2 regions of the Aerococcus vaginalis genome follow, and region 2 is predicted to be linked to the other one. Evidence: riboswitches for the same ligand, from Rfam matches in the RefSeq annotation. Region 2 holds a riboswitch; the other holds the start of a gene.
The links. Region 2 has a riboswitch for thiamine pyrophosphate ahead of tenA (thiaminase II). Riboswitches for the same ligand answer to the same signal wherever they lie in the genome.

Region 1 (16,267 bases), on a different contig from region 2:
GCAATTAAGATCATCAGCCGTCACGCCGCGGTCGCTATCCCACGGGTGGACGCCATAACTGGTCGTCACATGATGAGCTTCCGCAAGTGCCCGCTGATTCCACTGCCATTCAGTCGGTGTTTGGCTATTAACGATTGCACGTATGTCCATCCTTTTCAGGTAATCCGCGTACGGTTGATACTGTTCGAGGTGCGTATGCGCATCGCTCCACATTAGGCATCCCCACTCGCATGCAACCCATCAAAAATCTTCGAACGAAGCGGTTCCTGACTGGCGAGCCATTGCCGATCGCGCGATTCAAACGGCGCTGTAATGTCGAAGATTTCCTTTACGTGCATCGGTCGCTTCGAGAGCACGATGACTTTGGAGCTGAGATAGATGGCTTCCTCGATATCGTGCGTGACGAGCAGGGTCGTCCGCTTAATATCCGATGACAAATGAAGAAACCAGTCCTGCATGATCGTGCGCGTCATCGAGTCCAGAGCGCCGAACGGTTCGTCGAGCAGGAGATACTTGGCGGGATTATTGACGCTTCGAAGCAGAGCGGCGCGCTGTCGTAACCCACCGGATAATTCTTCCGGGATAAAGTCGCGATAATCCCAGAGGCCAAATACCTTGAGGCGCTCCTCGAGTTGTTGTTCGTCGATCGGTTGCTTATTGATCCGATGCCAGAGCACTGCATTTTCACGCAACGTCAGCCACGGCAACAACAGATGATCCTGTGGCATGTAGCTGAACGCTGTGGAAAGGCCGTCGTTCGCCTGACCGTCGACCGTAATCTTGCCCTGATCCGGTGTCAAAATACCGGACAGCGCCTTGATCAAGGTCGATTTTCCCGCCCCACTCGGCGCAATCAAAGAGACGAATTCACCGGCTTCGACCGTCAGCGTAACGTCGTCCAACACGCGCAATTCATCGAATCCGAGCGTCAGATGCTCAATTTGAATGCTCATCACATTCGCTCCTTTAATTAATCAACGTATTCGTTAGTAAACATTTCATCAGATGGGATGTCGCGGTCGATCAAATCATGTTCCAGCATAAACTTGGTGTAGTTATCCCATCTGTCAGCTTCCATGTGCCCCCACTGTTCAGGATCGGACGCATAGACATTGCTCAAGTATTCCTGCGAAGCGAGGAGGTCGTCTCTTTCCATCCCTTCCGTGTAATTGATCAAGATATCAGTCGCTTCTTCAGGATTAGCTATCGCGTCTTGGTACCCGTGTTTTAAGGCTTGGATAAAGTTCTTGGTGAGTTTGGGGTTATCCTGAACAAATGCGTCATTACCGATAATCAACGGTGTGTAGTAGTCCAAGTTTTCGTTCAACTCACGCACCATAATGGCGTTTAAGTCAATCCCCTGCTGTTCCGCAAAGACGCCATCCCAACCTTGGAAGAACCATTTAATGTCGATGTCCTGACCGAGATCTTCAGCGCCGTTACCGGTATCGCCGACCATGGTGAGCTTGTCGAAGTTGGCACCTGCTTCTGTCATCACAGCTCTGATAATCGCTTCCTCAGTCGGCGCCTGCCAACCACCGTAAACTTTACCTTCGAAGTCTTTCGGTGAGGTGATGTTTTCGCTCGCTAAGGAGTAGAAACCAGACGTGTTGTGTTCGATAATCGCTGCGAGTGCAGTGACTGGAATCTGATCATCGCCTTGGTGGGCATACGTCACATCTTCCTGGATACTGTAGCCGAATTGCGCACGGCCCGCACCGACAATCCCGGTACTCGTCTGACCATCGCCCGGCTCGATCACGTTCACCTTAATGCCTACGTCATCAAAATAGCCTTTGTCCATCGCTACGTAGAGGCCCGTGTGGTTCGTATTCGGCACGTAATCCAAAATCACGGTGATTTCCTCTGCTGCATCATTGTTGTCGGATTGCGCACTCTCCGTATCGCCCGCCTGTTGATTTCCACAGGCAACGAGTAGGATCATCGCCCCGAGTACCAACATGAGGCGCTTCGCTTTTTGCCAGAAATGCATGAATATCATCCTTTCGTGCTGTTTCGTCTGTATAAATAATGGTGGTACATTTTTCGCAAAAGGATCGTGACGCCGGTGAGACTGAGACTCAGGATCACCACCCAGATGATTGCCGCAAAGACACGGCTGATCTGGTACCCGCTGTTCGCGCGGATCATGTAGTAACCGAGACCAGATTTGGCGTTCAACCATTCCCCGATGATCGCACCACCCGCCGCATAGGTCGCCGCAATCTGCAGTCCGGCGAAGAAATTATCCATCGCCATCGGAATCTTGATCAGTCGATAGATCTGACGCTCACTCGCCCCCATCGTCCGCATCAACGTCATCTGTTCGTCAGGCACACTTTTGAGTCCCTGCGTGAAGTTCACGACGATGGAGAAGAAACTCATCAAAATCACGAGGATGATCTTCGGTGTCCACCCGAAGCCGAACCAGAGCGTGAGCAGTGGCCCGATAACCATCATCGGTAGGGTCTGAGAGATCACTAACATCGTATAGACCGAGCGGTAAATTAACTGCCAGTAATCCATCAACAACGCGATCACGAACGCAAAGGTCGCTGCGAGCACTAAACCGATCACCGATTCCATTAACGTCACGAGCATATGTGGAACGAGCGTCGGCATTTCATTGAACCAGACGCGAATGACGGCGAGTGGACTCGGCAGGATATAACTCGGTGTCCCGAATACGGTCACCGCCACCTGCCAAATAATGATCACGATGAGAAAACTAATGATCGGATAGTAAGCTTTGCGCATTGAACCGCCTCCTTTCGTCTATATTTCCAAAAGCATATAAAAAAGCGCAGCAGGAAGCCCCACTGCGCCATTATCGCCTTTGTGCATTCCTACGTTGGTATCACCCAAATCAGGTTCGAGGGTCAGGATCCTATCCACTCTCAGTTCGCCGAACGAACTCCCCTTGCATATTCACATATGACGAAAGCGTTACACTTTCACTGAAAGTCTAGCACTTTTGGTTAATATCCTCAATTTTTATGTCTGCGACTACTCACCAAACACAGCCGGACGCAACTGATCCATCACGCGAACAACCGCCTGCATCAACTGGTGATGTTCGCAGTGCGCGGTCTTGTAGTCGTCTTCGTGCATGATGTAGTGTGCGAATTCTTCTGCTTCAAAGGATAACGCCGCCTGATCGACAGGTTCGACACTGATCGCATCCGCTTCATCGTCCAACAGCTCCGCACGTGAAATCATCTGAATACCGTCCAACGACAGCGTGTGCTTGCCAAAGTAGATCTCGCTCGGCTGTTCATCGTTGTACTGTTTTGAGACGTGTAGGTAGACGCTGAAATCGCCGTAGCCTAAAACGATCATTCCCGAGCCGTCGACACCACTCGCCAATTTCTGTGGGAAGTAGTGCGCGTCGGTCGGTTCACCAAACCAGGCGATCGCTGCATAGACGAGGTAGACACCGAGGTCGTTCAACGCACCACCCGCGAATTCTTTAGTAAAGACGTTCGGATTGTCTCCGTTCAAGTAGCTGTCGAATTTGGACGAGTACTGTCCGTAGTGGAGTTCCGCCCCGGATAAGTCCGCGCGATGTTTGTGGATGTATTCTCTAACTGTCTTGAAATTCGGTTCGAAGACGTGGCGTGCGGCTTCAACCACAATGAGCCCTTTATCCGCTGCGATAGCTTCTAATTCTTTGAGTTCCTCAGCAGACTGCACGATCGGTTTTTCGACGATGACGGACTTGCCGTGTTCGAGCGCCTGTTTTGCCTGTTGAAAGTGCAAGGCGTTCGGTCCAGCGACGTAAATCACATCGATATCATCTACATTGTAAAAGGCTTCGCGGTCCGTCGTCACTTTAGCATTTTCACCGAGAGCTGCAAGCGGTTCGGCATGATCCGCATGACGGCTGTAGACCCATGTCAGTTCATAGTGGCCTGTTTCGAGTGCGGCATTAATGAAGGATTCCGTGATCCAGCTCGTGCCGATAGTTCCTAATTTTAAAATTTTAATCGTCCCCTTTCTTCAAACAACCGTTTCCATTATAATATGGTATTACTCATTTTCATAGTCTCACCCTGATGAAACTCGGTCTGCTATAGTGAATGTGTAGTCGTTCTACAGGACTACCCAAGCCTGTGAGCGTCAAAAAAAATTACAAGGAGGGAATATTATGGTAGGCATTATTCTTGCTAGTCACGGGGATTTCGCAGCCGGCATCAAACAGTCGGGTGAAATGATCTTCGGAGCGCAAGAACAATTGGAGGCAGTTACCTTCCAGCCCGACGAAGGTCCGGAAGACTTGCGGGCGCATCTCTTGGAAGCTATCGACAAACTTGGCGGCGATACCCAAGAGATTTTGTTTTTGATCGATTTGTGGGGTGGCTCACCGTTCAATCAGGCGAACCTCCTATTCGAGGAACATCCGGACAATTTCGCAATGGTGACGGGGTTAAACCTCCCGATGTTGGTCGAAGCACTCGGTCAACGTTTTGCGAGTGAATCGGCACATGAGATCGCAGAAAACATCCTGAAACCAGCTGCTGAAGGTGTCAAAGTCCGCCCAGAAGCACTGCAGAAGGATACCGCACCAGTAGCTTCAGAAGAAAAAACGGATGAACATGCGACTGATGCGAAAGCCGTAGCTTCAAACGGGATGATCCCAGAAGGCACGGTTCTCGGCGACGGGAAGATCGAATACGTCCTCGCACGTATCGATACGCGTCTCTTGCACGGTCAGGTCGCTACTGGGTGGGCGAAAGCCACTAATCCGAACCGTATCATCGTGGTTTCCGACAGTGTCGCACACGACAAGATGCGTAAAGCCTTGATCAGTCAGGCGGCACCGGCTGGGATGTATTCAAACGTGATCCCGATCAGCAAATTTGCAGAAATCGACAAGGATCCTCGTTTCGGAACCACCCGCGCCTTGCTGTTGTTCGAAACCCCGCAAGACGTGCTCGCTGCCTTGAAAGCCGGCGTGGAACTGAAACGTGTGAACGTCGGTTCGATGGCGCACTCGAACGGGAAAACAATGCTCACGAACACGGTCTCTGTCGATGCTCAGGATGTCGAAGATTTCCGCACCATGATGAATGAGTATGGTGTCGAATTCTACGCACAACCCGTGCCGAACGACAAACCGCGCGACTTCAAAAAGATACTCGACGAAATGAAATCATAGGGAAAGGGAAAACTCATGACAGCTATTAGTTATTTACTTGTTTTCATTGTTGCCCTCTTTGCCGGTTTCGGAAGTATCCTCGACCAGTTCCAGCTTCACCAACCGATCATCACTTGTACCTTGATCGGTATCGTGACTGGACACCCCGTTGAAGGATTACTCCTCGGTGGGCAAATGCAGCTGATCGTTTTAGGATGGATGAATATCGGTGCTGCTGCATCACCAGATACCGCCTTAGCCGGTGTCGTTTCTTCCATCTTGGTAACCATCAAAGGTGCCGACATCAGCGAAGGGATTGCGCTCGCGATTCCATTAGCGATTGCCGGACAGTTGTTGACGATCTTCGTTCGTACCTTAACAGTGGGTCTCGGTCACTACGCCGACAAATCCGCTGAATCAGGTTCCGCACGCGGGGTCGTTGTCGCAACTTACACCGGACTGTTCATGCAAGGAATGCGTATCGCCTTGCCAGCACTTGCGGTATTGGCCGTACCAACTGACGTCGTCACTAACGCCCTCCAATCCATTCCAGAATGGTTGACTGGTGGATTGAACGTCGGTGGTGGGATGATCGTTGCAGTCGGTTACGCGATGGTCATCAACATGATGGCGACCCGTGAAAACTGGCCGTTCTTCTTCCTCGGTTTTGCGCTTTCTGCCATTTCATCCTTGAACTTGGTAGCGATGGGTATTATCGGGTTGGTCCTCGCGATCGTCTACATCCAGCTCGCTCCACAATTCAACAAAAATAACCAAAACGGTGGCTCAGGTGGCGGCGGTGGAACCGTCGATGACGCGCTCGATGCCATTCTCGAAGACTACGAATAGGAGGTACAGCGATGAGTGAACAAACTGCAGAACCACGCGTAACAATCTCAAAACGCGATCGCTTATACATTAGCTGGCGACTCACCTTTATCCAGGCTTGCTGGAACTTCGAACGTATGCACAACGTTGGTATGGCCTACGTGATGTTGCCTTTACTCAAGAAACTCTACAAAGATCCTGAAGAATACAAACAATCACTCCAACGTCACTTGGAGTTCTTCAACTGTCATCCATACCTTGAAGCACCGATCCTCGGTGTCGTGATGGCATTCGAAGAAGAAAAAGCGAACGGTACCCCGATCGACGATGCAACGATCAACAGTGTGAAGGTCGGTATGATGGGACCGTTAGCCGGTGTCGGTGATCCAATCTTCTGGGGAACGATCCGTCCGGTTATCGGTGCCTTTGCCGCATCACTCGCACTCTCGCAGAGTATGCTCGGGCCATTATTATTCTTTGTGCTCTGGAACCTGATCCGTATCAGCTTCATGTGGTACACGCAGGAATTCGCGTACCGCCAAGGGGAAAGCATTACCGAAGACTTGAGCGGTGGTTTACTCAAGAAAATCACGCTCGGTTCATCTATCTTAGGGATGTTCGTTATGGGTGTGCTCGTGCCACGTTGGACCACGATGAACTTCTCCATGAAGATTTCTGAGATCGAAAACTCCGCGGACTCAATGGTGAACTTCAACGAACTCGTTCAACAAGTGAACCAAAATATCCTGAGTCCTGACGCCATTCGAAACGTCATTAACCAGATGAACGACGGCTTGAATGTCAACCCGACGACAGTTCAGACCTTAGGCGACATCTTCCAACAAATCTTGCCAGGAATGATGCCACTCGCGTTGACCTTCTTCTGTATCTGGTTGTTACGTAAGAACGTCAGCCCAATCAAGATCATTCTCTTGATCTTCTTGCTTGGTATCATCTTCAACGCACTAGGAATCATGTCCTAAGATGGTCGACTATCGCCCACTGAATGATGAGATCGACTACGCAACTCGCGCCAACTCGAATTATCAACCCATGAATCCACAATCCGGCGTCTTACTGATCGGGAACAAGGGGGTTGAATTCCAGAGTGAAAAATCGCGCGGTTATATTCAAATTCCGTGGCAATCCATCTCAGCGGTTCAGGTACAGTTCATGTTCTTCGACCGCTACGTCCGCGGTTTCACCATTCAAACGACCGAAGATAATACCACGTCGTCCTTTGAATTTATCGTGAAGGATGCCAAGGAAACCTTGAAAGTCATGCGGAAACATCTCCCACGCGAAACGTTTAGTCGTCAGCGTGAGAACTTCCGCCATCTCTTCAAGAAGAAATAACGACAATCATTAATTACTTGCAACCAAAAAAGCGTTTTGAGTCAACGAGTGCTCAAAACGCTTTTTCTATTGCTATGCTGCTGTTTAACTGTTCTGTACTTGCGGTACACGGTGCAAGATATGGTACAGTACGAGACCGACCACGCTACCGACAACGGCTTGAATGGTATCGGTGAATAATCCCGGAATCCCAGCCGTGACACCGTAGCGAATGGTATTAGTGATACGACGATAATGGCGCCGACCACAATTGCGAGCGCTTTGGATTTATTATCGTCGCGCTTGGCAATCGCACCGACCGCAAAACCTTCGAGACCGTGGACGACGAGTGAGAATGGCATGAAAATCGCATAGCCCGAAACGAGATCGAGCAACAAGCCACTCAAACCGCCGACAATGGCACCTTCTCGCTTGCCGTACAACAACGCCGCGAAAATAATTCCCGCATCGCATAGATTAATATTACCGTTCGTTGCAGGAACAGGAATCAAAATAAAGAATGCCATCGCAACGTTGAGGGCGACAATCATCGCTAAGATCATGGCGCGTTTCAGATTCATGAGCGTTCACCTCCTAACGATAGTCCGTGATATGCCTATCATGCAAACGTAGGAGGTAAGCGCAAACATTAACTATTCCGCTTTGAAATTCGGATGCGACGCGATGATAGTGAGGTTACCCGTAATCGTCGCCTCAGTAACATCCGTCGGCAAAATCAACGAATCAGATAGTTTCAAAGGTGTACTCTCACCGTCGATCACAAGCTCCCCTTCACCTTCAATCACTGTCAGTAAGTAGTAATTCTCAGGTAAGTCGTAAGTTGCTTCACTGTGAATTTCCGCTCTGTAGACGCTGAAGTAAGTCGCATCGACAAACTGTGTCAATTCGCTATCACCGATCTGTGTCGTGATCGGCTCTTGTTTTTCTAGTTGATCTGGGACGTTAGTCACAGCCTTGGCATCGTCCAAGTGAAGCTCGCGCAACTGTCCGGAAGTGTCCGGGCGATCGTAGTCATAGACACGGTACGTCACGTCAGAACTCTGCTGCGTTTCGATCACGGCAGTGCCGGCTTCTAACGCATGAATCGTCCCACTCGGTACGTAGTAGAAGTCGTCCTTTTGAACAGGGACGTGGCGCAACAACTTATCCCATGCGCCATCATCCACCATCTGATCGAACTGTGCCTTCGTCTCCGCATTGTGTCCGTAAACTAACGTCGTGCCCGGTTTCGTATCCATAATGTACCAGGATTCGGTCTTGCCGAGGTCATCCTCGTGTTCGAGCGCGTAGTCGTCGCCTGGATGCACCTGAACGGAGAGATCATCCTTCGCATCGAGTAATTTCACGAGCAGTGGAAAGCGTTCCGGATGCGGCTCGCCGAACAGCTCTGGGTGTGCATCGTAAAGGTCACGAAGTCCCATTCCCGCATACGGCGAAGGCTCGAGAACGAGACTCTGATCATCCTTGTAGGCACTGATCAGCCACGCTTCACCCGTGTGATCGCTCGGTGTGTCGAAACCGAATGCTTCCTTGATATAATTCCCACCCCATACTTTTTCACGGAAGGCGGGAGAGAGATAGATTGGACGGTTGTACGCCATCCCAGTCACCTGCTTTCTACAATAATTTCGCAGCGTCCTTATCTAAAAGAATTAACACGTTGTCGTGGTTCTGCAGTGCAGTTGCGGGTACGTCTTCGGACGGTTCATCGTTCACCATCGCACGGACAGCCTCTGCTTTATCTTCACCGAAAGCCATCAAAATAATCTTTTCAGCCTTCATGATGGAGCCGATACCCATACTGTACGCGTAACGTGGCACGTCTTCTTCACGTTCGAAGAAACGTTTGTTGGCATCGATCGTTGATTCCGTCAAGCCAACTTTGCGCGTCTTCGATTCAAAAGAACTGCCCGGTTCGTTAAAACCGATGTGGCCGTTGCGACCGAGACCCAATAACTGTAATTCGATTGGGTGTTTTTCCAACAAGTCTTCGTAGTGAGATGTTTCTTCCTGTTCGTCGGTGTTCATTCCGTTCAAGAAGTAGGAATGTTGGAATGGTTTCGCGTCCATCAACTGTTCATGCATGAAGTATTGGTAGCTCTGTGGGTGATCCGCAGGCAAACCGAGGTATTCATCCAAGTTGAATGAGATGGAACGTGAAAAGTCTAAGTCGGACTCACGAAGCAAGCGGTAGAGTTCAGTTGGTGTGGAACCTGTCGCTAACCCGAAGACACTTGGGCCTTCCTCTAATAAATCACGATATTGAATAAAGGCTTCGCGTGAAGCTTCTGCTGCAGTGTTGAAAGTCTTAATTTCCATTGTCAATCCTCCAATTCAGTGTTCGTGTTTTCAGTGTAGCACAATTTCACTGTTTTCGGCGCTTAATAAATGAAAAATATCACGATACATCTACTATAGGATATAACGCCCAAACGCTCAAATTTAAACGCTCAGCTGCGTTCCCTATTACCACAATCAAAAATCCGCTTTCTTGATCAGATTCGAGCGCTGTTATCCAAACATCTATAAACTTTTTGAATTTCTATTTGACACACTTTCAAACAAATATTAAACTATAAACAAACATAAATAAACAAATTAAACGTTAACTATTGTTTAGAAAAGGAGTATTTAGTATGAAAGTCATTATTGGTTGTGACCGCGACGGCGAAACGCTCAAGGCGCAGTTGATCGATTACTTGAAAGCAGAAGGACACGACGTGATAGATGTGACCGAAACACCCGCAGAAGATTTTGTAGAATCGACCAATGCGATTGTTGACGCATTGAACGCAGATGAAAAAGCGATCGCCATCGCTATCGATAAATATGGCGTTGGTAGCTTCATGGCAGCTTCCAAACATCAAGGCATCGTGGCAGCTGAACTCTCCGATGAACGTACCGCCTACATGACACGCCGCCACAACAACGCCCGCCTCATCACGATGGGACAGGAAATTGTCGGTACCGAACTCGCCAAAAATATCGTCAAAGAATTCACATCAGCCGACTACGACGGTGGCCGTCACCAAGTGCGCGTCGACATGATGAATGCATTGTGCTAGGACAAGAGATTAAGGAGGAACATCACTTATGAAAATCGCTATCGGAAATGATCATATTGTGACAGACATGAAGATTAAAGTTGCGGACACCTTACGCGAAAAAGGCCACGAAGTGATCGACGTTGGCACACACGGCTTCGTACGTACTCACTACCCAATCTACGGTAAACAGGTCGGCGAACTCGTCTACAACGGCGATGTGGACTTCGGTGTCGTTTTATGTGGGACGGGTGTTGGGATCTCAAACAGCGCCAACAAAGTCGAAGGCGTCCGTGCAGCTTTAGTGCGTGACATGACTTCCGCTCTCTACGCACGCCGCGAACTCGATGCCAACGTGATCGCATTCGGTGGTACGATCTCCGGTCAGTTCTTGATGGAAGACATCATCGAAGCGTTCGTGAACGAGCCGTACAACCCAACCCCAGAAAACCAGAAACTGATCCAAAAGATCGCTGACTTGGAGAGCCACGATCCAGCCAAACACGACCCAGACTTCTTCGCGGAAGAGCTCAGAAAATGGGACGCTGGCGTCTACCACGACTAAATCTTTTGAAACGCGCGCGGTTTTTCATTGTTTTTATGGTAAACTTGGGATACAAAACATTTTAGGAGGCTAACCCATGATATTAACCGTGACCTTGAATCCATCGATCGACATTTCCTATCCATTGGAACACTTGGACGTCGATAACGTGAACCGTGTCAAAACCGTCAGCCGTACCGCTGGGGGTAAAGGACTCAACGTTTCCCGTGTCGCTCAGGCACTCGGCGAAGACGTCACTGCGACCGGCTTCGTTGGCGGTAACTACGGTAAGGAATTAATCGTCCTCGCTGAAAACGACGGCATTACGAGCGCATTTACAGAAATCGCTGGCAGCACGCGTGAATCGATCGCACTCTTGCACGATGGCGGTAACCAAACGGAAATCTTGGAAGCTGGCCCAACCATCTCAGACGACGAAAAACGCGCCTTCATCAAGCACTTTGAACAACTTTTAGACGACGCGGACGTTGTGACTTTGTCCGGCAGTCTGCCACAGGGATTGGATCCGGAATTCTATAGTCAGTTGATTGAAATGTGCGATGACTGTCACGTGAAAGTCCTACTCGACACGTCAAACCAGGCGCTCGAAGCATCTATCAAAGCCGAACACAAACCGGTCTTGATCAAACCGAACGATGCGGAACTCGCTGCGTTGCTCGGACGCGAGATCAACAGCACGGACGAACTCAAAGACGTGCTTCTCTCCGACGAACTCAAAGGCATCGAATGCGTGATCGTCTCTCTCGGTAAGGACGGCGCAATCGGACGTATCGGCGACAAATGCTACAAAGCCAACATCCCTACCCTAGACCACGTCGTTAACCCGGTCGGTTCCGGTGACTCAACCATCGCTGGTTTTGCGGTAGCGATCGCGCGTGGATTGAGCGCTGAGGAAATCCTCAAATACGGCATGACATGCGGGATGTTGAACGCCCAAGAAGAAAAAACGGGCTACATCAACAAAGCCAACTTCCCACAATTACACGATCAGATTGAGATCGAAGAAATCTAATCTAAACACAACAACACAAAACACATGACATCACACTGGGAACATTCACGTTGGATGTTCCTATTTTATTACAGTAGAAAGGCAACCTATGCTCAAAGAAGAACGGCAACTGGAAATCCTCAAACGCCTGAACACCCAGGGCACGGTGAGCGTGAACGACATTGTCGACAGTCTGGACGTCTCCGACATGACGGTGAGGCGTGACTTCGACGAATTAGAAGCGTCCGGCAAACTCGTCCGTGTCAGAGGCGGTGCGATTGCGACCGAAAATAATTTCCTGCGCCACGAACTCTCACACAAAGACAAACAGATCCTAAATATTGACGAAAAAACGGCCGTCGCGAAGAAAGCCGCGTCTTTCATCGAAGAAGGCGACACGATTTTCTTAGGGCCTGGGACGACCATCGAAATGCTGGCGGGATTCATTCAACAGGACAACATTCGTGTGATCACGAACTGCCTGCCCGTCTTCCAGACCTTGAATCATTCGGATAACGACCTCTCTCTCTACTTGATCGGCGGTGCTATCCGTAAAATCACGCAGTCCTTCCACGGCGACATCGCCTGCCAGACGTTGGAGAGCATGTATTTCGACAAAACGTTCTGCAGTGCCAACGCCGTCTCTAACGATCAGATCATGACGGCCACCTTCGAGGAAGGCGTCTCACAGAAAATCGCCCTAAACAATGCGGCCGAGCGTTTCCTCCTCATCGACGACTCCAAAGTCGGCAAGAAGGACTTCTACGCCTTCTACGCAATGAACGACATCTCTCACTACATCATCAATCCAAACGATGATGCCCTGCAGATCCTCGGACACGAAGACAAGCGTATCTTGGCGGACATGCCAGAGGAACCGCTATACTAATCAATCGCCCGGACGTCACCATGCGTCCGGTTTTTGTTTGCTTTACTTTTAGCCATGATAGGAATACGATGATAGCGATTTAAGAAATGGGAGGCGGAAGAGATGAAATCACAGGAAACACCATCGATTGACGAATTATTCGCTGCTGTTATCAAGCTTCAACAACTTTTGAACCGAACCAATCCGAACGCAAGAACGACCGCCTATGTAAATGAATATCTGCCTATTCTCAAGAAAAACAAGGATATCAATGACTTCATCTTTCTCAGTAAACTGCATTATTTCGCCATGACGCTACCCAATTACGCGGAAGACGACGATATCGACTTCACGGCGGATGAAATGGACTGCTGGGAAATTATCAACAGCGTCTTCAATGATCAGAGTGAGCCATACAGCTTACCGTTGTTGGAAGTTTCGGTGTTGAAGCTATTGGGGTTGATTTAACCCACACAAAAAAGCTGGTGAGCCTACATGCGTAGGTCGTCACCAGCTTTTGTTTATGTCGACTTATCTATCGATTATTTTTCATCTTTATGCATTTTCAACCATTTTCGTCCGGTTGTGACCAGCCTTCGTAGAATTGGGTGATGGATTCCCAACCTGGCATGTAAGGAAGGCCTACGTGGTGGTCAGGGTCAGCGAAGACTTCGAGTAATCCTGGTGTCCAGTGGGAACGTTCCTGAAGTTGTTCAGGCGTGATTTCGTGGACGATGGTGTTGCCTCTGCCTTCTTTGATTTTCTTACCGAATTCTGGGTCGATCAATGTTCCACGACCAACTGCGATGAAGTCCGTGTACTGCAAGGCGTCCGCCGCTGCTTCTTCACTGAAAATACCGTTCACGATGATCAGCTTCGTATCTTCGCTCAATACATCACGGAACAATTCCGCATAGGAGCGATCCACATTGGCAGGACCGGAGCTGTAACCCCCGAACAAGGAAATGTGGATATAGTCCGGTTCGAACTTGTCGACTTCCTTGATGAGTTCCTGCGCTTCCTTGTAGTCGTAACCGATGTCTTCGCCGTGAATTTCTTCCGGACTGATACGGTAACCGACGATGAAGTCTTTTGGACCGTATTCACGCGCGACACGTGTCACTTCCTTCACGATGGCGAGTGGGAACGCCATACGTTTTTCGAGTGAGCCACCCCAGTTGTCGGTACGGTGGTTTGAAATCTTGGAGAAGAACTGTTGAATACCATAGTGGTTGGCACCGTGGATTTCAACCCCATCGAAACCGGCATCGATCGCACGTTTCGTTGCGGCACCGAAGCTCTTGATGATGTCTAGAATCTCTTCGTTCGTCATTTCGCGCACTTTGTACGGTAGGAAGCTGTAGTCGATCGCAGATGGTGCGAGCACTTCCTTACCTTCCTGCGCACGTTTACGCGCTTCACGACCACCGTGGTGAATTTGGAGCACAGCTTTGTTGCCGTTGCGTTTAATGGATGTCGCAATACGTTTCATATCTTCCAAGTAGGAGTCATTGTAGAATGCGAGCTGATTACCGAGCCCGACCGGGTTACTGGAGCCACCCGTTTCGTGGACGTAACTGAACTCCACAATCACCATACCCGCAGATTCTGAACGTGCGTCGTAGTAGTCAAATGTCGCCTGTGTCGGACGACCTTCTGAGTCCCCACTGAATGTCGTCATTGGTGGTTGCACAATACGCGTTTCAACCGTTGCGCCGTGGCGGAAAGTCACTGTATCTGTTAATTTTTTCATGCGTTAGTTTCCTTTCTATAACTCGTTCATTCTTAATACATTTTGTCGTAAATATCCCATAATGTCAGCTCACGCTTGCAGTCGGCTTCGATTTCGCGGTGACGTGCTTCAACATATGGTAAGTTCTCTGGATGCGTGATGATATACGTCTCGTCAGCTTCCATTGCTTGGAAGAGACGTTCAGAAATCCCATCGATCGGAATACCTGTCGTAATATTGTGTTCCAGACGTTTCTGTGATTCTTTGTAGCCTTCTGTTTGGTAATGTTCTGGCGCATTATTAATGCTGAAGCGTTCTGGACGATAGCTTTCCGAGTGATGTAAATTCGTCTGAATGAACGCTGGACAGAACAATTGGATCTTGATGTAGTCAATATTCTGAAGCTCTAATGAATTCTTAATGGCTTCTGACACAGCTACCGATCCATGCTTGCTGGAGGAGTACGTTGGGTTAAAGCCAAAGCCTGGAATCAATCCTGCAATCGATGCGGTCGTAATCACGTTCGCTTGTGTTTTTTGTTTAATCATAATTGGTAAGACTTCTTTGAGGACGTAAGTCTGACCCATTAAGTTAACGCCAAGTACCCAATCCCAGTCTTGTGGGTGGAGATTGATCAGGTCTTCCGTCGCAGCTACCCCCGCATTGTTGAAGAGCACATCAATCTGCCCATACGTATCCATCGTCTTTTGAACGCTAGATTGAACTTCTTCATACACTGAGGTATCTGTTGGTAAAATTAATACGTCTGCACCTTTCGCTTCAAGTTCTTTTCCGACTTTTTCCAACGCTTCAGTATCGATATCGACCAACGCCAATTTCATATGTTGACGTTGCGCTTCTTTTGCGAATTCATAACCAAAACCGTGTGCTGCACCAGTAATGAATGCCACTTTATCGGTATAGTCAACGGTTACGCTGAGCGCATCTTTGGGTTCGAAGTCTTTTTCAATCGCACGATGACGTGCTTCAATTTTTTCGAGGAATTTCGGATGCGTGAGAATGTACATCTGTTCATCCTCAATCGCTTTGAATAGACGGAAACCAATCTCATCGATCGGTATACCCGTTTGAATTGAAATACTCAAGTAATCTTGAAGTTGTTTGTAAATTTCTGAACTGTAGAATGGATTTTCGGTGTCAGTGAAACGTTCCGGACGATGACGTTCACAGTGGTGAAGATCCGTCTGAATAAATCCAGGACAGAATACCGACACACCAATATTACCGATCTCATTCGCTTTACAGTAACTACGAATATCTTCAGCGAGCGCCACATTCGCATGTTTCGACGCTGAATATGTCACGCCGTTACCGAGACCGTGCAAGATCCCCGCAATCGATGATACTTCGATAATGTGTGCTGGCGTACCCTGCTCAATCATAATTGGCAGCACTTCATGCAACATATAAGCACGCGCATAAAGGTTGGTCGTCATACCCCATTCAAAATCTTTCACTGGTAATGTGGTGATGTCTGCTAGTGGTGACACCCCAGCATTGTCGAACAGGATGTCAATCGACCCAAACTGAGCCATGACTTCTTCTACCACATGTTTGGTTTCTTCCTGGATGGATACATCGGCTTGAATAGTCATCACATCATTAACACCGAGCTGTCTTAATAAAATTTTCACACCTGCGATATCACTGCGGTCAATATCTACTAAAGCAACCTTCATCCCGCGACGTGCCGCTTCAATCGCAAATACTTTCCCGAATCCATTA
Region 2 (16,267 bases):
AAGTATGGTGGGATATGTTCGATAAAACCAGCTTCCGCGTTGTTGTCGAGGAAGAAGTTGTAAACCGCACGTTCCAAACGTGCACCGAGGCCACGGTAGAAGACGAAACGAGAACCGGATGTCTTGGCACCCGCTTCAAAGTCTAGAATACCGAGTGCTTCACCGATTTCGTAGTGCGCTTTTGGTTCGAAGTCGAACTGTGGCTGATCGCCGTGACGATGGATTTCTTCATTTGCATCTTCATCCTCGCCGATTGGAATATCTGGGTGTGGCAAGTTTGGAATACGCGCCATCTTATCGTTGTACTCCGCGAGTACCGCTTTTAATTGTTCGTCGAGTTCACTGATCTTGTCACCGAGTTCACGTGTCGCAGTTACCGCTTCTTCTGCATCTTCACCTTGACGTTTCAACTGACCGATACGTTGTGATGCTTCATTACGTTCTTTCTTTAACTGTTCAGTTTCAGCAATCAACGCACGGCGTTTCTCATCGAGTTCAACAATCTTGTCCAATTCGGCACGCTCTACCCCACGTGTTTCCAATTTTTCGGCAATCGCGTCGAAATCTTCACGAATCTTCTTGATATCTAACATGACTATCCCTCCATCAAAATCTATAGCATTTAGTGACAAAAAAAGAGCCCCTCAAACATCCTCAATGGGACGAAGGGACTCTGTTCGCGGTGCCACCCACATTCAGTCATAGACTGCAACTCTCTGTGCAATAACGGACACACCGGCGATACTTATTTCGTACGCGTGATATTGTGTGGATTCACTACCCTAGACCAACGCTCACACCAACCGCGCTGTCTCTGTCACTGTCAATCAGGTAATTACTAGTCACAATCAAGTTTTAACGTCATTATATACAAAATATTTCTATTGTCAACAACAAAATACACAAATGTTCATAATTGACATTCAAGTAAGCGTTAACTACAGTGGGGATACATACAAATGAGCCACTGGGGGCGCTTTTTGTGCTGAGATGGTTAACAACCTGTCCCCTAATACATGATACGGGTAATACTGGCGGATGGAAGTGGTATCCGTATTTAGGTGGACATAGGCATTGCGTCTACCTAAAATACAAGATATCAATATGCGCGCACGCTCGGATGATAGGTGTGCGCTTTTTTGTATGGCGATCACGTCACTGTCATATAGAAAGGATTTGTTTGGATGTTAACTGACGAACTCTATCATCGTGTCGAACCATTGATTCAGAAGATCTATCACGAAGATTTTATCCAAGGAGTAATCAACGGTAATCTCGATAAGGAAGCTGTCCATCGCTATCTACGTGCTGACAGTAAATACCTCAAAGAATTTGCTAACCTGTACGGTCTACTCATGACGAAGGTGGAGGATATTGAGACGAAATGTGATTTCTATCGCCTCGTTGACTCAGTATTAAATGAAACGAACGGTGCACATCAGATTCTTGCCGACTATCTTGAAGTAGATTATCAAACGGTCATTGACGATGAGGAATGGTATCCGACTGACGATCATTACGTGAAGCATATGTACTACAACGCCTATCGCTATTCCGATCCTGTCTTCGGACTCAGTACGATGGCAGCCTGCCCTTACGTTTACTTCCGTCTAGCAGACCTCATTGCAGAGAACGAAAACCTCACCTACGATAATTCTCTCAAGGGGTGGGTCGACTTCTACAACGAGCCTTTCATGGACGTCAAAAATTTATTCCAGCGCGTACTAAACGATGCTGGCGAAACTAAATCCGAGGCCGAACTCAAAGTTATCAAACACAACTTCTACAAGAATTGTGAGTTCGAACGTCAATTCTTTAATATGGCGACGAGCGACGAACGTTTCTTATTTGAACGCGGCGACTACTAATTTCACAATAAAATAACCGTGCGACGCCTCACTTTTTCCTAACTTTTGTACATTAAATTCATTAATTTTCTGACAATTTTACTCAAAACGATTGACTTTTGAGAAAAACGATCTATAATGATGATAATAAGTTATTATAGCGTTTACATGTACAGAAAGGAGGAGGCATGATGTCATCGCACCCAGTCATCGCATCGTATCGAATGTTGATGGATTTTCTCGCGGAAATCCTTGGTGAACACTATGAAATTGTGCTTCATGTCAACGGTGGTAAGGACGGTTTCTATATTGATAAGATTATCAATGGTCATATCAGTCATCGAACCGTCAACTCACCCATGACGAATTACGGTCTCAGACAGATTGAAAATAAGGCCTATCTCGATAATGACTACGACATGCATTATTCTGTAGTTACCGATGACGATCGCAAGCTGGTCGGATCAACCTTCTTCATCAAAGAAGACAACCAGCTGCTCGGTATGCTGTGTATTAACACGGATCGTTATCGTGCGCGCGACCTCGTGAATAACCTGCTCGATTTAATTCCAGGCAGCCAAAACGTCGTCTGTGAATTCAGACCTTATGACGGCAAGAGTGAAGAAAACGAGGTTGAAGTGCTCACGAGCGATATCACCGATATTATTCACCGTACCGTCCGCGATGTCGAAGCGAATATGACGCATTCCGGTGTCTTCAAGAAGAACGACAAAATGACGTTGATTCGCGAATTAAAACGCAAAGGGATCTTCCAAATCAAAGGTGCGATTCCGAAAGTCGCCAGCACGCTGAACATTTCTGATCCGAGCGTCTACCGCTACCTTTCAGAAATCAAGCGCGAGGAACAAAGACAGATCGACGAACACTAGTTAAGTATTAATCATTTTAGAAGGAGTACTAAACGATGAAAAAAGTCCTAATTGTCCACGATATCTCATGCTTTGGTAAATGTTCAACAACGGTTGCGATGCCGATTATCAGTAGTATGGAATTGAGCGGTGTGTTATTACCCACCTCCCTACTCTCCACCCATACTTCTGGCTTCGAGGACTACACGTTCTTGAACTTAAACGAAGAAATGAAAAAAATCGTTGAACACTGGAAATCTTTAGATCTCAAGTTCGACGCTGCTTATGTCGGCTACCTCGGTAGTATCGACCAGATCGAATACTTGAACGAAACGATTCCAGAATTATTGACAGATGACGGTAAATTCTACCTCGATCCTGTCATGGCTGATAACGGTGAATTCTATCCTGCCTTCGACGAAGCTTACGCTAAAGCGATGCGCACGCTCTGTGAAACCGCCGATGTGATCATGCCAAACCAGACGGAGGCTTCTTTCATCTATGATATTCCTTATACTGAAGGGGAAGAAGGACTCGAACATGTCGAATCCTTAATCGAAGAGATCAACCAGAAGTCAAAAACCGCGCTCATCCTAACGGGTAGTGGTAAAGACGCTAACGATCAAACGGGCGCTTTCTACTACGACGCTGAAACCGGTGAACAAGGCGTCATCAAAGATCGTCTCGTCGGCGGTAGTTTCCACGGTACCGGTGATATCTTCGGTAGTATCGCAGTCGGTGCGCATGTGAACGGCGCGTCACTCAAGGAAGCTACTGAAATCGCCGTGAAGACGTTGCCTCAGATGATCGAAGATTCACTCGACAACCCGAACATGATGCGCGACGGTCTCGACTTCGAAAAATCACTTGGTGACCTCTCACAGTTCGTTCGCAACTTACATGCTTAATATTTAATTCTTAAATATCCTTCAATATTAGCAGGTGTATGCCAGATACACCTGCTTTTTTAATATTTTGTATCCCCTTTAAATGTTGATACGACAACGTTTTTATAACTCATCTGATAAATTTTTATTATTTGCATAATAATTGTTGACATGCCATGAAAACGATTTTATAATGACGTTGTTGATAAATTATTAGTAAATGAGATGTTTTTATCTCATTTATCTGTTATCCGAAAGGAGGCTACTCCCACGCATGGATTTTTTATTTAGTATCGGGTTACTCATCCTAGTACTTGGACTGTTTACCCTATTTACCTACAAGGCACCATACGGGGCAAAGGCGATGTCTGGTTTCGCAGATGCTGCCTGTGCCACGTTACTGGTCGAGGCCTTCCTCTCATCATTCGCTGGTAACGTCTTTAACATCCCGTTCCTTACTGAATTAGGGGACGCTGCTGGACAACTCGGTGGGACCGCGACGGCCGCATTGGTGGCTTCAGCGATCGGTGCTTCACCAGTTTACGCCATGTTAACCGGTGCCGCAGTGTACGGTTTCGGGATCGTTCCTGGACTAGTCGCTGGTTACATCACCGCGTTCGTGATTAAATGGATCGCTAAGAAGTTGCCAGAAGGTATCGACTTGATCGCGATGATTATCGTCGTTGCGCCACTTTCTCGCTCGATTGCGATGGTCAGCACCCCGCTTATCGATGCAACACTGAGCCAAATCGGTAACACGATTACCGCATCGGCACAGAGTAATACGATTTTGATGGGAGCGGTGATTGGTGCCGTGATGTCCGTTATCGGTTCATCACCAATCAGTTCCATGGCCATCTCCGCGATGCTCGGGCTCGTTGATATTCCGATGGGTGTGACCACAATGGCCATTTGGGGATCATCTTGGTTGAACTTGGTGGTCTTCCACCGTCTCAAATTCGGTACCAACCGTGAAACCTTTGCGGTATTTATCGAACCAAAGACGCAGGTCGACTTAACGTCAGCTAATCCGATTATTATGTACGGTGCTAATGCGGTATCCGGTGCATTGTGTGGTATCTTTATCGCACTTTACGGTTTACAAAACTTCGCCTCAAGTACGGCAACACCGTTTGCAGGGCTCGCTGTCATGTTCGCATACAACCCTGCGATCAAAGTCATTATTGCCGCTGTCGGCTGTGTGATTATTGCCGTCACTGTCGGATGGGTATTCTCTTTGATTTTCAAAAACAGCAAGATTGTGACTGCTGCAGAATTGAGAAAAGAACCATCAACTAAATAACTTGTTAAACAACTATAAAAACGTTATCTTTAATGGGGGTGATTGTAGGAAAGCAGTTACACAATATGCCATACCTACTCTAACCATGTCACGTATTATTAGACGAAAGGATGAATTTTAATGTCTTCTATTGACACACAGAAATACATTGAAAAATCGCCAATTATTAACGACGTTATGAACCTTGATCCTGTATTCTGGATCAACGACAAACGTCCTAACTTCATCGATGCCAAAGATGTTGTTGACTACACTTACTTAGACATCAAAGACGCTGAAGAACGTTTGGAACGTTTCCGTCCGTTCATTCGCGACAACTTCGAAGACACTGTCGAAGCTGACGGTTTAATCGAATCACCAATCTCTAAAGTTACTAACTTCCAAAAAGACGAAGCAGAACGTTACGGTGTCGACATTCCAGGTACACTCTACTTGAAACGTGACGACTTGTTGCCAATCTCTGCAACAATCAAAGCACGCGGTGCCATTTACGAAGTATTGGTACACGCTGAAGAAATGGCTTTGGAAGCTGGCTTGTTGACTGGTTTCACTGACGACTACGCTAAATTCTCCAGCAAAGAATTCCAAGACTACTTCTCCACGAAGAAAGTTGTCGTTGCAACAACTGGTAACTTGGGTATTTCCGTTGGTGTGATGGCTGCGAAATTAGGTTTCACTGCGATCGTTCACATGTCTACTGAAGCTAAACAATGGAAGAAAGACTACTTGCGTTCAAACGGCGTTGACGTTATCGAACACGACACGAACTTCACGGAAGCCGTTGCTGCAGGTCGTCAAGCATCCGACGAAGATCCAGACTCTTACTTCGTAGATGACGAAAACTCCAAATACCTCTTCTTAGGTTACACAACTGCTGCTAGCCGTTTGAAGAAACAATTAGACGAAGACAACATTCAAGTTGACGAAGACCACCCACTCTTTGTTTACCTTCCATGTGGTGTTGGTGGTAGCCCAGGCGGAATCACGCTCGGTATGAAACACGCATTCGGCGACAATGTTCACGCATTCTTCGCTGAACCAACACATGTGCCATCCTTACTCTTGGCATTGACTTCCGGCGAATATTCCGGCGTATCCGTATACGACTTCGGTATCGACGGTAAGACGGTCATGGACGGATTAGCTGTACCACGTACATCTAACTTCGTTTCCCGCGTCATGGAAAACTTCTTCAACGGTGGTTATACAGTAACTGATGACGAAGCGAAGAAGACATTGACTCGCTTAGTAGATACCGAAGACATTGCGCTTGAACCAGCTGCTGTTGCCGGCTTACCTGGTCCTGCGAAATTCTTCGGTTCCGAAGCAGGTCAGAAATACTTGAAAGACCAAGGTTTAACTGACAAAGTTGAAAACATTACTCACATCGCTTGGTCTACTGGTGGTAACATGGTTCCAGATGAAGACAAGAAAGAATTCTACAACTTAGGTGTAGATCTCTAAGAACCATCTTCCCCCTCATATAAATAAAAAATAGCGGCCGCATTCATTATTGGATGCGGTCGCTATTTTGTTTGGTTTAATTCATTGTTTCTGGTGCCATTTCTGGATTCAATAAGCTTTGAATCATATCGTTGATCATGCGTGTGATGCGAACGAGGAACGACACCCTATCGATCGATTCGGTCGGCATGACACGTACCGAAACGTCAGACTGATTATCCAACTTTTCAAAGTACGGTGTTTTCGGGACATAGTAGATTTCGTTTACCGATTCACCCGTTTCGAGCGGTGCTTTGACGATCAGATGTCCTGAATTATCGTAGTTGACCGAGTCTTTATAGAAGGTCTGATAATCCTGTTCAGTATCATCCGTCGTTAGCGCAAAATAACCGACATTCGTATCGTAATAGAGGGTCGTTCGCTGTTTATTGCCCTGGAGGACGGAGACGGTCGTATCGTTACCGCCGACACGTTCACCTGCACGATGAATCGCATGCCATTCCAACTTGGCATTCAGCATATCCAATAGCTCACTCATATCTTGGTAGCGCAGCGGATCCTCACCGTCTCCCATGACCACGGCCAGTACATTCCGGTCCTTTAACGTTGCGCGCACAAATACAGCATGATCGCCTGCACTCTGCGTCCCCGTCTTACCACCCGTCACATCCGAACGGCCGAACGCCATACCAGGAATCAATTCATTCTGATTCTCAACGGTATGCGTCGCGCCGCTCGGTCCCGTAATGGTAACTGAGGTTGACATTGAACGTTCCATCATTTCCGGATGGCTTCGGATAATCAGACGCGCCGCACGCAAATAGTCACGCGCCGTCATCTGATTCACCTGATTCATACCGAAGAAGCCACCCGATGTCGCGGCGAAATCATCACCGAGTCCCGTCGCACTCACTAAATTCACATCGGAGATCCCCATATCCTTGAGATGATGTGTGAGTTCGTCGACAAAATTTGCCTCGGAGCCGGAAACTTTCTCTGCGAGAGCGACAACGGCTGCATTCCCACTAGCAACCATCGCCGCATCAATCAACTGTCCTACCGTGTAGAAATCCTCGGATTCCTCGAGCGGTACGTTGGAGAGTCCTTCCACCGTCGATAATTCCGCCACTTCTTTACTGATCGGCACTTTAGTGTCTAAGCTGAGATGTCCTTCCTTGATGTGATCGTAAATGATATCGAGCGTTAACACCTTTGTCAGACTCGCAATCGATTGTTTTTGGTCCGGTTGATGTTCATAGAGCACCTGCCCGGTTGCCTGATCGATCACCATGGCAGACGAGAACTGAAACGGATACTCACTATCGACAGTATTTGAAAATTCCGTCAGACTCTCTGCACGCACAACGAGCGGACGCCCCCATAAAATGACACATGCGAATACCACCGCTAGCCAGTAAACCCCTAATACCTGTAGCCATTTGACGGTATGCCTATGCATCATGCATCACCCCCATTATTCTTTTGGTTGTTCATTCGGTATCTCACAAATAAATCGCGTACTCTCCGCATCCGATTCAGCCCAGATCTTGCCGTGATGCAGAGCTACGATGCTTTCTGCAATCGCTAGACCGAGGCCACTCCCTTTTGTGGAACGCGACTGATCGGCACGATAAAAGCGCTGAAACAGACGAGTCAACTGATCTTCAGGAATTTGATTCCCATCGTTCGCCACACAAAAACGTGTCGTCTGTTCATTCTGCGAGACCGATAATTTGATAAATTTGCCGTCGCCACCGTATTTCAACGCATTCGTGATTAAATTCGAGAAAACGCGCACCATCTTTTGGCTGTCAATCATTGTATAGATGTCATCAGCTGCGGCGTCAATTATCAATTCCCGATTAGCTTCAAAAACTTCGATATCGAATTCCACTGCCAACTGCTCCAACAAACGCACCACGTTAACTTTTTGAAAGGACAGGGAGAAGTTAATCTGACTGACCTTCGTATATTCAAACAGGTCTTCTACCATATCCTGCAGGTGACGCGCTTTATTGTAGGCGATGGTGGCGTACTTAATAGCCTCATCGCGATCCCTGAACTGTCCCGTCTGAATCAAACCGACGTAACCGATGATAGACGTCAAAGGCGTGCGAATATCGTGACTCATGTTGACGATCAATTCGTCCTTCGACTGTTCGATCTGACGCTCTTCCTCCATCGCACGCACGGTCTTATTGACGAGGCGGTTGACACTTTCGACGATCGGCTGCATGCTGTTGAGATGGCGATCCGACAGTTGATAGTCGTAATGTCCCTGCGACACGTAATGCAATTCATCCAGAATAAACCCCATTTGAATGATGCGATAGCGTCTCAGCACACGCCAGCCGATAATGACGAGGCTAAACACCCCGTAGACAAACGTAAACCCGAGGGCGAGCGAGCGACGCACTTGCGGGAAGATGAACCCGTAGTACGGATAGTACGACAATAAGTAGGGATAGAGAATTTCAAAAACCGATATAATCAAAAACAATAGTCCGAAATAACCGATCAGAAGAATCGCTGCGATGGCGATAGCTTCCATGATCAGTTCAATCGCTACCCGCCAGTGACTCTTGCCTTTCGGTGCAATCGGCTCATGCTGTTGCTGTTTCTTTTGACGTCGCTTCATCAGTCCGTTTGGCTACTCGGATCACTGATCTTGTAGCCAACACCCCAAACCGTTGAAATGACCTTGTCCCCACCGGTTGCCATCCCGATCTTATCGCGCAAATGACTTACGTGTACCATGACCGTTTTGGCTGAGATGACGGAATCCTGTTGCCATACCCGTTCAAAGATCTGGTCAGCACTGAACACTTCGTTTGGATGACTCGCTAGCAAGTAGAGAATGCCGAATTCCAATGCGGTTAACTGGATCGGCTTGCCATCGACCGTCTCGACATCGTGCGAACCCTTGTGGATGATCAAAGGGCCGACCTTGATCGTGTCGCTGCTCTCTTCATTATTTGCACCCGAGCGACGCAATAGTGACTTCACGCGCGCCATGACTTCGAGCGGATTGAACGGCTTCGTGACATAATCATCCGCCCCCGTCGTCAAGCCGGAAATCTTATCCATGTCCTCGGACTTCGCACTGAGCAAGAGAATAGGCAGTGAGGAATCACGCGAGCGCAATTCTTTCACCACCGTTAAACCGTCCTTCCCTGGCATCATAATATCCAAAATCATCAAATCTAAGTCTGGATAGTTGCTGATCGTTTTGAGTGCGGTACGGCCGTCGTAGGCTTTGACCACTTCTAATCCTTCATTTTCGGCATAAATCGCAAGTAAGTCGACGATCTCTTTGTCGTCATCAACAATTAATATCTTCATTAGGACACACTCCTCTCTCGGTGTCTGGTATTTCTTTTATTGTAGCTAATGTTTGCCGAGAAAACTACCACATTCAAGCCTCAGTCGTTTAAGATTCCATTAAAAAAAGGATCCCCGAGCGCTTTCAGGAATCCTTTCTCCGAATTAATGTGTCATTTGATTATTTGAATGAGTAGTTTGGTGATTCTTTAGTGATTTGCACATCGTGTGGGTGCGATTCACGCAAACCAGCACCACTCATCTTGATAAATTGTGCTTCGTTACGGAGTGCGATGATATCTTTAGCACCAACGTAACCCATACCGGAACGCAAACCACCAGCCATCTGGTAAAGAATACCGCTGACGCTACCTTTGTATTCCACGCGTCCTTCAATACCTTCTGGCACCAACTTGTTGGCTTCGTTCACTTCGCCCTGGAAGTAACGGTCGGATGACCCTTTTTCCATGGCACCGAGACTACCCATACCACGGTATGTCTTGTAACGACGACCTTGGTAAAGTTCCAATTCGCCCGGTGATTCTTTAGTACCAGCGAGCATAGAACCGAGCATTACTGCGTGGCCACCAGCAGCTAAGGCTTTGACGATATCACCGGAATATTTAATCCCACCGTCAGCGATAATCGGTTTATTGAATTCATTCGCTACCGTTGCGGCATCGTAAACGGCTGTGATCTGAGGAACACCTACCCCAGCAACCACACGTGTTGTACAGATCGAACCAGGACCAATACCGACTTTAACAACGTCGACACCGACTTCGTACAAGGCACGCGCACCTTCACCTGTTGCGACGTTACCGGCAATCAATGTCACGTCTGGGAATTGGTCGCGAATTTCTTTGACTTTGCGGATAACACCAGCAGAGTGTCCGTGTGCCGTATCGATAACGATCGCATCCGCCCCCGCTTCGATCAATGCTTCGGCACGCGTAAACGTATCAGAAGTTACACCAACTGCTGCCCCACAGAGTAAGCGTCCCTGACTGTCCACAGCAGCGTTTGGATGTTCTTCGGCGTTAATGATGTCTTTGAACGTAATCAACGCTTCGAGACGGTTATTGTCGTCAACGAGCGGTAATTTTTCGATACGGTTCTGTTGTAAGATGTGTTTGGCTTCTTCCAACGTGGTGTTAACTGGTGCGGTAACCACGTTTTCAGTACTCATGACAGAACTGATCGGTTGATCCTTGTCTTCAACGAAACGCACGTCACGCGTCGTCAAAATACCTTCCAAATGACGGTCATCTTCGCTGTCGATGATCATGACCCCACTGATGCCTTTTTCAACCATTAATTGTTCGGCTTTTTTGATTGAATCGTTCGGAAATAGGTAGTAGATATCCTGAATAATTCCGTTAACCGCATTCTTAACTTTTCTGACTTCGTTGGCTTGCTGTTCGGTAGTCATGTTCTTGTGGATGATACCCAAACCACCTTCGCGCGCCATCGCGATTGCCATTTCAGATTCGGTTACTGTGTCCATCCCTGCAGAAATGATCGGCAGGTTCAAGTGGATACTATCAGATAAATCAACGCCTAATTCTACTTCGTTTGGTACAACGTGACTTTCAGCCGGCACCAATAATACATCATCAAATGTTAATCCTTCTTTTTGAAACTTTGTCTCCCATGCAGACATGATTTGCGGACACTCCTTTGCTATACCTTTGTGACGTTCGGCTTTTGATGACTCAACGGTTAATTGTTTTAACGACTATAATAGCAAATTTTTTAGTGATGTCAACGTTTTTTACTTATTAAATGAACATTTATTGAATATTTTGTTTTTAAAGTTCGATATTATGCGATTTTAATTCGTCAGCGATTGCTTTTTTTAAGGCTGCTTCATCAACCTCTTCCTCAAATACGGTGTCACCAACGATAACGGTTGGAATTTTAGTAATGCCGAGCTGTTCCGCTTCCGCGAGTACGCGCGCGTGACGTTCATCAGCGCCCGCCTGCTCTAAGAGGCCCTGCGCTTCAGCGAGCATTTGGATCGCATCCGCCGTCTCAAACGGACGCCATTCTTCGAAATGTTTGGCGAAATGATGAACCCAGGCGTAGGCTTTGGCATCATCGCCGTACGGTAAGTAGCGGTTCAACACACCACCTAAACGCAAGACCCCGCGATCGAAATCGCAATGCTTCAATACACGCTTCACCTGCCCTGCTTCAATCCAATCTTTGAGCAGCGGCGTACGCTCGATCTCGTAGTTACGGCTGTCCGGGCAACGCAAGTTAATGTATTCATAGATCGTTACCGGTGCCTTTGGATCCCCAACCACGATCGTATCTTTCATACTGATTTGCTGCGTATCAACTATCATCATATCCCTCCTTACATCTAGTATACGTATTCGATGCGCCAATGAAAATAACTGTGGTAAAATGGGGAATATGTCAGATCTCCTGACACATCCAGAAACAGATTAGAAAGTGAGGCTTTTGAGCTAAGATGGCAGATTTTATTCCCGTAATCATCGGAACCGATTTGAATACCTATCATATGGGTGCCTCTTTCCACGAAGCATACGGTGTAAAGCCTTATCTCATCGGCCAGATGAAACTCGGCTACACCAAATACAGTAATATTTTTCAGAAAACAAAATTAGTTGAACATTTATCGAGCGACCCTGAGGTGTTCGTCAAAGCGTTAATCTACTACGCCCACGAACTCCACTACGACAAACAGCCGCTCGTACTCGTTGGGACGAACGACGAATACGTCCGCCTCATCATCGAGAACCAGGAAGCCTTGAAGCCGTACTACCACTTCCGCGTGCTCTCTGAAGACATGCTGAATATGATTCAAAACAAGGCGAGCTTCTACGAATTGGCCGAAAAACACGGTCTCGATATTCCGGACACTCAGATCTACCAAATGGGTGACCCGATCAACTTCGAGATTAAGCAGTTCCCGGTCATTTTGAAACCGAACAACAGTGTCGAATATAACGCGCATCCGTTCCCAGGCAAGGCGAAAGTTTATCGTCTCAACAGCATGACGGAAATCAAGAACACGATCGAAAACATCGCGAGTGGTGGCTACAGCGGTAAACTCTTGATTCAGGAATACATCGAAGGGGACGACACCTATAACTGGGATTCCGTCGTCTACATGAATGGCGACAGCGAAGCGCAGTTCGTCTCACTCGGACAGGTCGCACTCCAAGAACACCAATCGACCGCGATCGGTAACTACACCGCGATCCTCTCACGCTACAACCGTCCGCAAATGGAAAAACTCAAAAAATTCCTCGAAGACATCCACTACGTCGGCTTCGCAAACTTCGATATGAAGTACGACAAGCGCACAGACACGCTAAAAGTCTTCGAAATCAACGTGCGTCAGGGCCGTTCCAGCTACTACGTCACACAGACGGGACACAACCTCGCCAAATATCTCGTGGACGACGTAGTCTACCACAAATCCCACGACTGCACATTCATCAATGCGGAAAATCTATTCTCCGTCGTACCTAAGTACATCTTGGACAACTACATCCAGGATCCACAGATTCACGACGAAGCGATGACATTGATCAAAAACAACCAGTGGGGTAATCCGTTATTCTACAAGAACGACCATCACCCACTGAGAAAACCATACCTCGCCGTGCGTCAGTACCGCTACCGCGACAAATACAAAAATGCCAAATGGTAATCACCCATAAATAACGGACCCCCAGAGATTAGCGAATACCGCTGACTCCTGGGGGTTTTTATGTGTCTATCTATTGAATGATTGTTATAGTTTCTCATATTTTGTACCGCGACCACGACCGATTTTTTGAATTAAATTTTCTTCGATCAGCTGATCTAATGCCCTAAGCGTTTTTCTTTTTTCAAAACCAGCCTGTGCTTCAATATCAGATCGACTCAAAGCCTTACGATGTGACAACAACTCTAAGACCACAGCTGCACTCTCACTCACACCTTGAACAGTATCCGTCAGCAAGGGTAACCGAATGACGATAGCATGCGCTGACACATGAAAGAGTGGCTGTTTAACTTTGCCTTCGTAGAGTGATTTAATGCGTTTTATGCCTGTTCCAAAACGTTCAATCAACCCTAAACGATTGAATAAACTACCGATTTTTTCATTTCGTAGAATCGAAATCTGTCCATTGACATATTCCGTTTCACTGATACCACGCGGCAACCCACCAGGTGAGGAGATTTCAATATAATCATCATACAGCTCAACCTTAATGGCAGCTGAAATGCTCCAATCACTATGCACTAATGCATTCGCAATCGCTTCTCGGAACGCATCTTCTGGTATCAGTTCTACTTTTTGACGATAAAAACCTTCAATTTTTTCTTATTGATAGTAGCGTTGATATATCGCAATCGCTTCAACTCTTCGCAGTCAGCAATCGGCAGACTCGATGAATCACGTCGCATATACGCTTTGTCCTTATATAAGTAAGGTTTATACTCTCCTTCGAACACCTTCAAGACAACCAGCTGCCGATCCTCATCAATTTCTAGCTGATATTCTGGGCGTGGCGTAATACTGTCGTTGATTTTATTCTCAATATTTAATGCGATAGTATTCAAATCCTCGAGATTCAAGGAACAGCCGTTATCATCCACACCAAACAAAATGGTACCATCATTATAATTCGCATAGGCACTCACCGTTTTTAAAAAACATCTGATACTTTTGATTTGAATTCTAAATTATACGTTTCACAGTCATTCATCGTCTCACCTCACATATTTATCGTAGCAATCCTTACGCAAAAGTGAAACGTAAAATTTTACGATTCACTTTTCGTTGCATTTTGATACGTATTTACGTTTCAAGTGCAACGTAAAATGCAACGTAAATTTTTAAGTCTCAAAACAGAACCAAAAAACGCACCTCCCGCTGTTAGGCAAGTGATGCGTTTCAATCTTATAGACTCACAAAGTTTTTGCTTTTTCTGAAGTAGTGACGGCCGATGAATGCCAAAACCGCAATGACGAGGTAGAGGAACGTAGGGAGGAGTGGGTTCCAGCGTTCCGGAACGATGGCGACCACCATCGTCAAGATAAACAACCAGATCGCTACGGCTGCGAAAGACACGAGTAAGTATTTCGGAATCCCGCGTTGGCCTTTCGGTGCGTTCATGTTCGGTTGGTATTTGGCGAGAATGCCCATCGCGATTCCGCCACAGAAGAAGTTGACGATCATCGCAATCGGGCCAAACATCGCACCACCTGCTGCGCTGGCTGCTTCGGTTGCGGTTGCGTTAAACAACTGCATCAAGGCAGCCAATGCCGCAAATAGAGCGGTAATGAAGAGACCGCTATCGACCACTTGATCCCAGAATGTCGGCGGTGCGAGTTCTTCTGGTGTCGGAGCACTCTCCACAAATTTCACGAGATCCGTTGGCGTCCCGTAAATCTGATTCGCCGTTTCGCTGTTCTTCTGCCCTTCAACCAAACGGGTTAGAATCGCGTTATCCACTTCATCCGGCTGGCGTTCTTTGCGGTACGTGTGCCCTTCCATCAATTTATGGAACTGATGGAAAAAGGCCTGATTCTTGTTAGTGAGCTGTTTTTCAAGTTCTTTGTTTTGCGCGATCAGCTGTTTTTGACGCTCAGCACTCTCGCGTTTTTCTTCTTCAGTTTGTTTTTTCTCAAATAGAGCCATGAAATCCTCCTAAACGTTGAAGCGGAAAACGATGATGTCGCCGTCCTGAACGACATAATCCTTACCTTCAGAGCGGTATTTACCGGCTTCTTTGGTTTTAGACATGCTTCCGGCTGCCATTAAATCTTCATAAGAAACGGTTTCGGCGCGGATGAAGCCGCGTTCGAAGTCGGTATGGATGATCCCAGCGGCCTGTGGGGCTTTGGTGCCTTTCTTGAACGTCCAGGCACGACATTCATCTTCACCTGCTGTGAAGAAGGTTTCGAGCCCCAAGAGTGCGTAAGCATGCTTGATTACGACATCCAATCCGGATTCTTCCAACCCGTAGTCGGCCATAAACATTTCGCGTTCTTCCTCATCGAGTCCGGCGAGATCTTCTTCCAAACGCGCAGAAACGACCACGACTTCAGCACCTTCCGCATCCGCGATTTCACGCACTTGTTGAACGTATTCGTTGTCACCAGTTGATGCGGTGTCTTCGTCGACGTTTGCGACGTAAAGTACCGGTTTAATCGTTAGTAAGAAGAGCTGTTTCACGAACGGTGCTTCTTCTTCGGTAAATTTAACCGTACGTGCTGGCAGACCATCTTCCAATGCGGCTTTTAATTTTTCTAAAACACCAGCTTCAACGACCGCATCGTGTTGCTTTGATTTTGCAGCTTTGACGGCTTTTTCGTAACGTTTGTTGACAGATTCCAAGTCGGCCAAAATCAACTCGAGGTTGATCGTTTCGATATCGTCCTTCGGTGAAATACCACCGCTCACGTGGGTGATGTTTTCATCATCGAAACAACGTACCACATGACAGATGGCATCCACTTCACGGATGTTGGCGAGGAATTTGTTTCCGAGCCCTTCACCCTTAGAGGCACCTTTCACGATACCAGCAATGTCGGTAAACTCGAACG

Region 1: linked by a shared signal. The riboswitch ahead of ACWOEX_RS02945 (ABC transporter permease) and the one ahead of tenA (thiaminase II) in region 2 are both predicted to bind thiamine pyrophosphate.

The regions. Positions count from the first base shown of each region.
Region 1 is NZ_JBSMYC010000002.1:137,520-153,786, reverse strand. It holds gene ACWOEX_RS02960 (TatD family hydrolase) at 1-213, opposite strand, end outside; gene ACWOEX_RS02955 (ABC transporter ATP-binding protein) at 213-953, opposite strand; gene ACWOEX_RS02950 (ABC transporter substrate-binding protein) at 971-1,993, opposite strand; gene ACWOEX_RS02945 (ABC transporter permease) at 1,999-2,757, opposite strand; TPP riboswitch at 2,827-2,931, opposite strand; gene ACWOEX_RS02940 (Gfo/Idh/MocA family protein) at 3,007-3,963, opposite strand; gene ACWOEX_RS02935 (PTS sugar transporter subunit IIB) at 4,148-5,158, shown strand; gene ACWOEX_RS02930 (PTS mannose/fructose/sorbose transporter subunit IIC) at 5,174-5,986, shown strand; gene ACWOEX_RS02925 (PTS system mannose/fructose/sorbose family transporter subunit IID) at 5,998-6,948, shown strand; gene ACWOEX_RS02920 (DUF956 family protein) at 6,950-7,321, shown strand; gene ACWOEX_RS02915 (ECF transporter S component) at 7,363-7,881, opposite strand; gene manA (mannose-6-phosphate isomerase, class I) at 7,954-8,922, opposite strand; gene ACWOEX_RS02905 (glucosamine-6-phosphate deaminase) at 8,939-9,640, opposite strand; gene lacA (galactose-6-phosphate isomerase subunit LacA) at 9,958-10,386, shown strand; gene lacB (galactose-6-phosphate isomerase subunit LacB) at 10,415-10,930, shown strand; gene ACWOEX_RS02890 (hexose kinase) at 11,007-11,942, shown strand; gene ACWOEX_RS02885 (DeoR/GlpR family DNA-binding transcription regulator) at 12,031-12,810, shown strand; gene ACWOEX_RS02880 (hypothetical protein) at 12,913-13,257, shown strand; gene ACWOEX_RS02875 (oxidoreductase) at 13,355-14,542, opposite strand; gene ACWOEX_RS02870 (SDR family NAD(P)-dependent oxidoreductase) at 14,575-16,267, opposite strand, start outside.
Region 2 is NZ_JBSMYC010000003.1:214,058-230,324, forward strand. It holds gene serS (serine--tRNA ligase) at 1-593, opposite strand, end outside; TPP riboswitch at 960-1,060, shown strand; gene tenA (thiaminase II) at 1,185-1,868, shown strand; gene ACWOEX_RS05050 (helix-turn-helix transcriptional regulator) at 2,036-2,737, shown strand; gene ACWOEX_RS05055 (pyridoxamine kinase) at 2,773-3,624, shown strand; gene ACWOEX_RS05060 (PTS sugar transporter subunit IIC) at 3,878-4,906, shown strand; gene ACWOEX_RS05065 (D-serine ammonia-lyase) at 5,027-6,370, shown strand; gene ACWOEX_RS05070 (D-alanyl-D-alanine carboxypeptidase family protein) at 6,447-7,832, opposite strand; gene ACWOEX_RS05075 (sensor histidine kinase) at 7,845-9,008, opposite strand; gene ACWOEX_RS05080 (response regulator transcription factor) at 9,008-9,712, opposite strand; gene guaB (IMP dehydrogenase) at 9,873-11,354, opposite strand; gene ACWOEX_RS05090 (thioredoxin domain-containing protein) at 11,503-12,045, opposite strand; gene ACWOEX_RS05095 (carboxylate--amine ligase) at 12,171-13,379, shown strand; gene ACWOEX_RS05100 (ATP-binding protein) at 13,464-13,958, opposite strand; gene ACWOEX_RS05105 (AlbA family DNA-binding domain-containing protein) at 14,006-14,359, opposite strand; gene ACWOEX_RS05110 (DUF1129 domain-containing protein) at 14,619-15,359, opposite strand; gene ychF (redox-regulated ATPase YchF) at 15,369-16,267, opposite strand, start outside.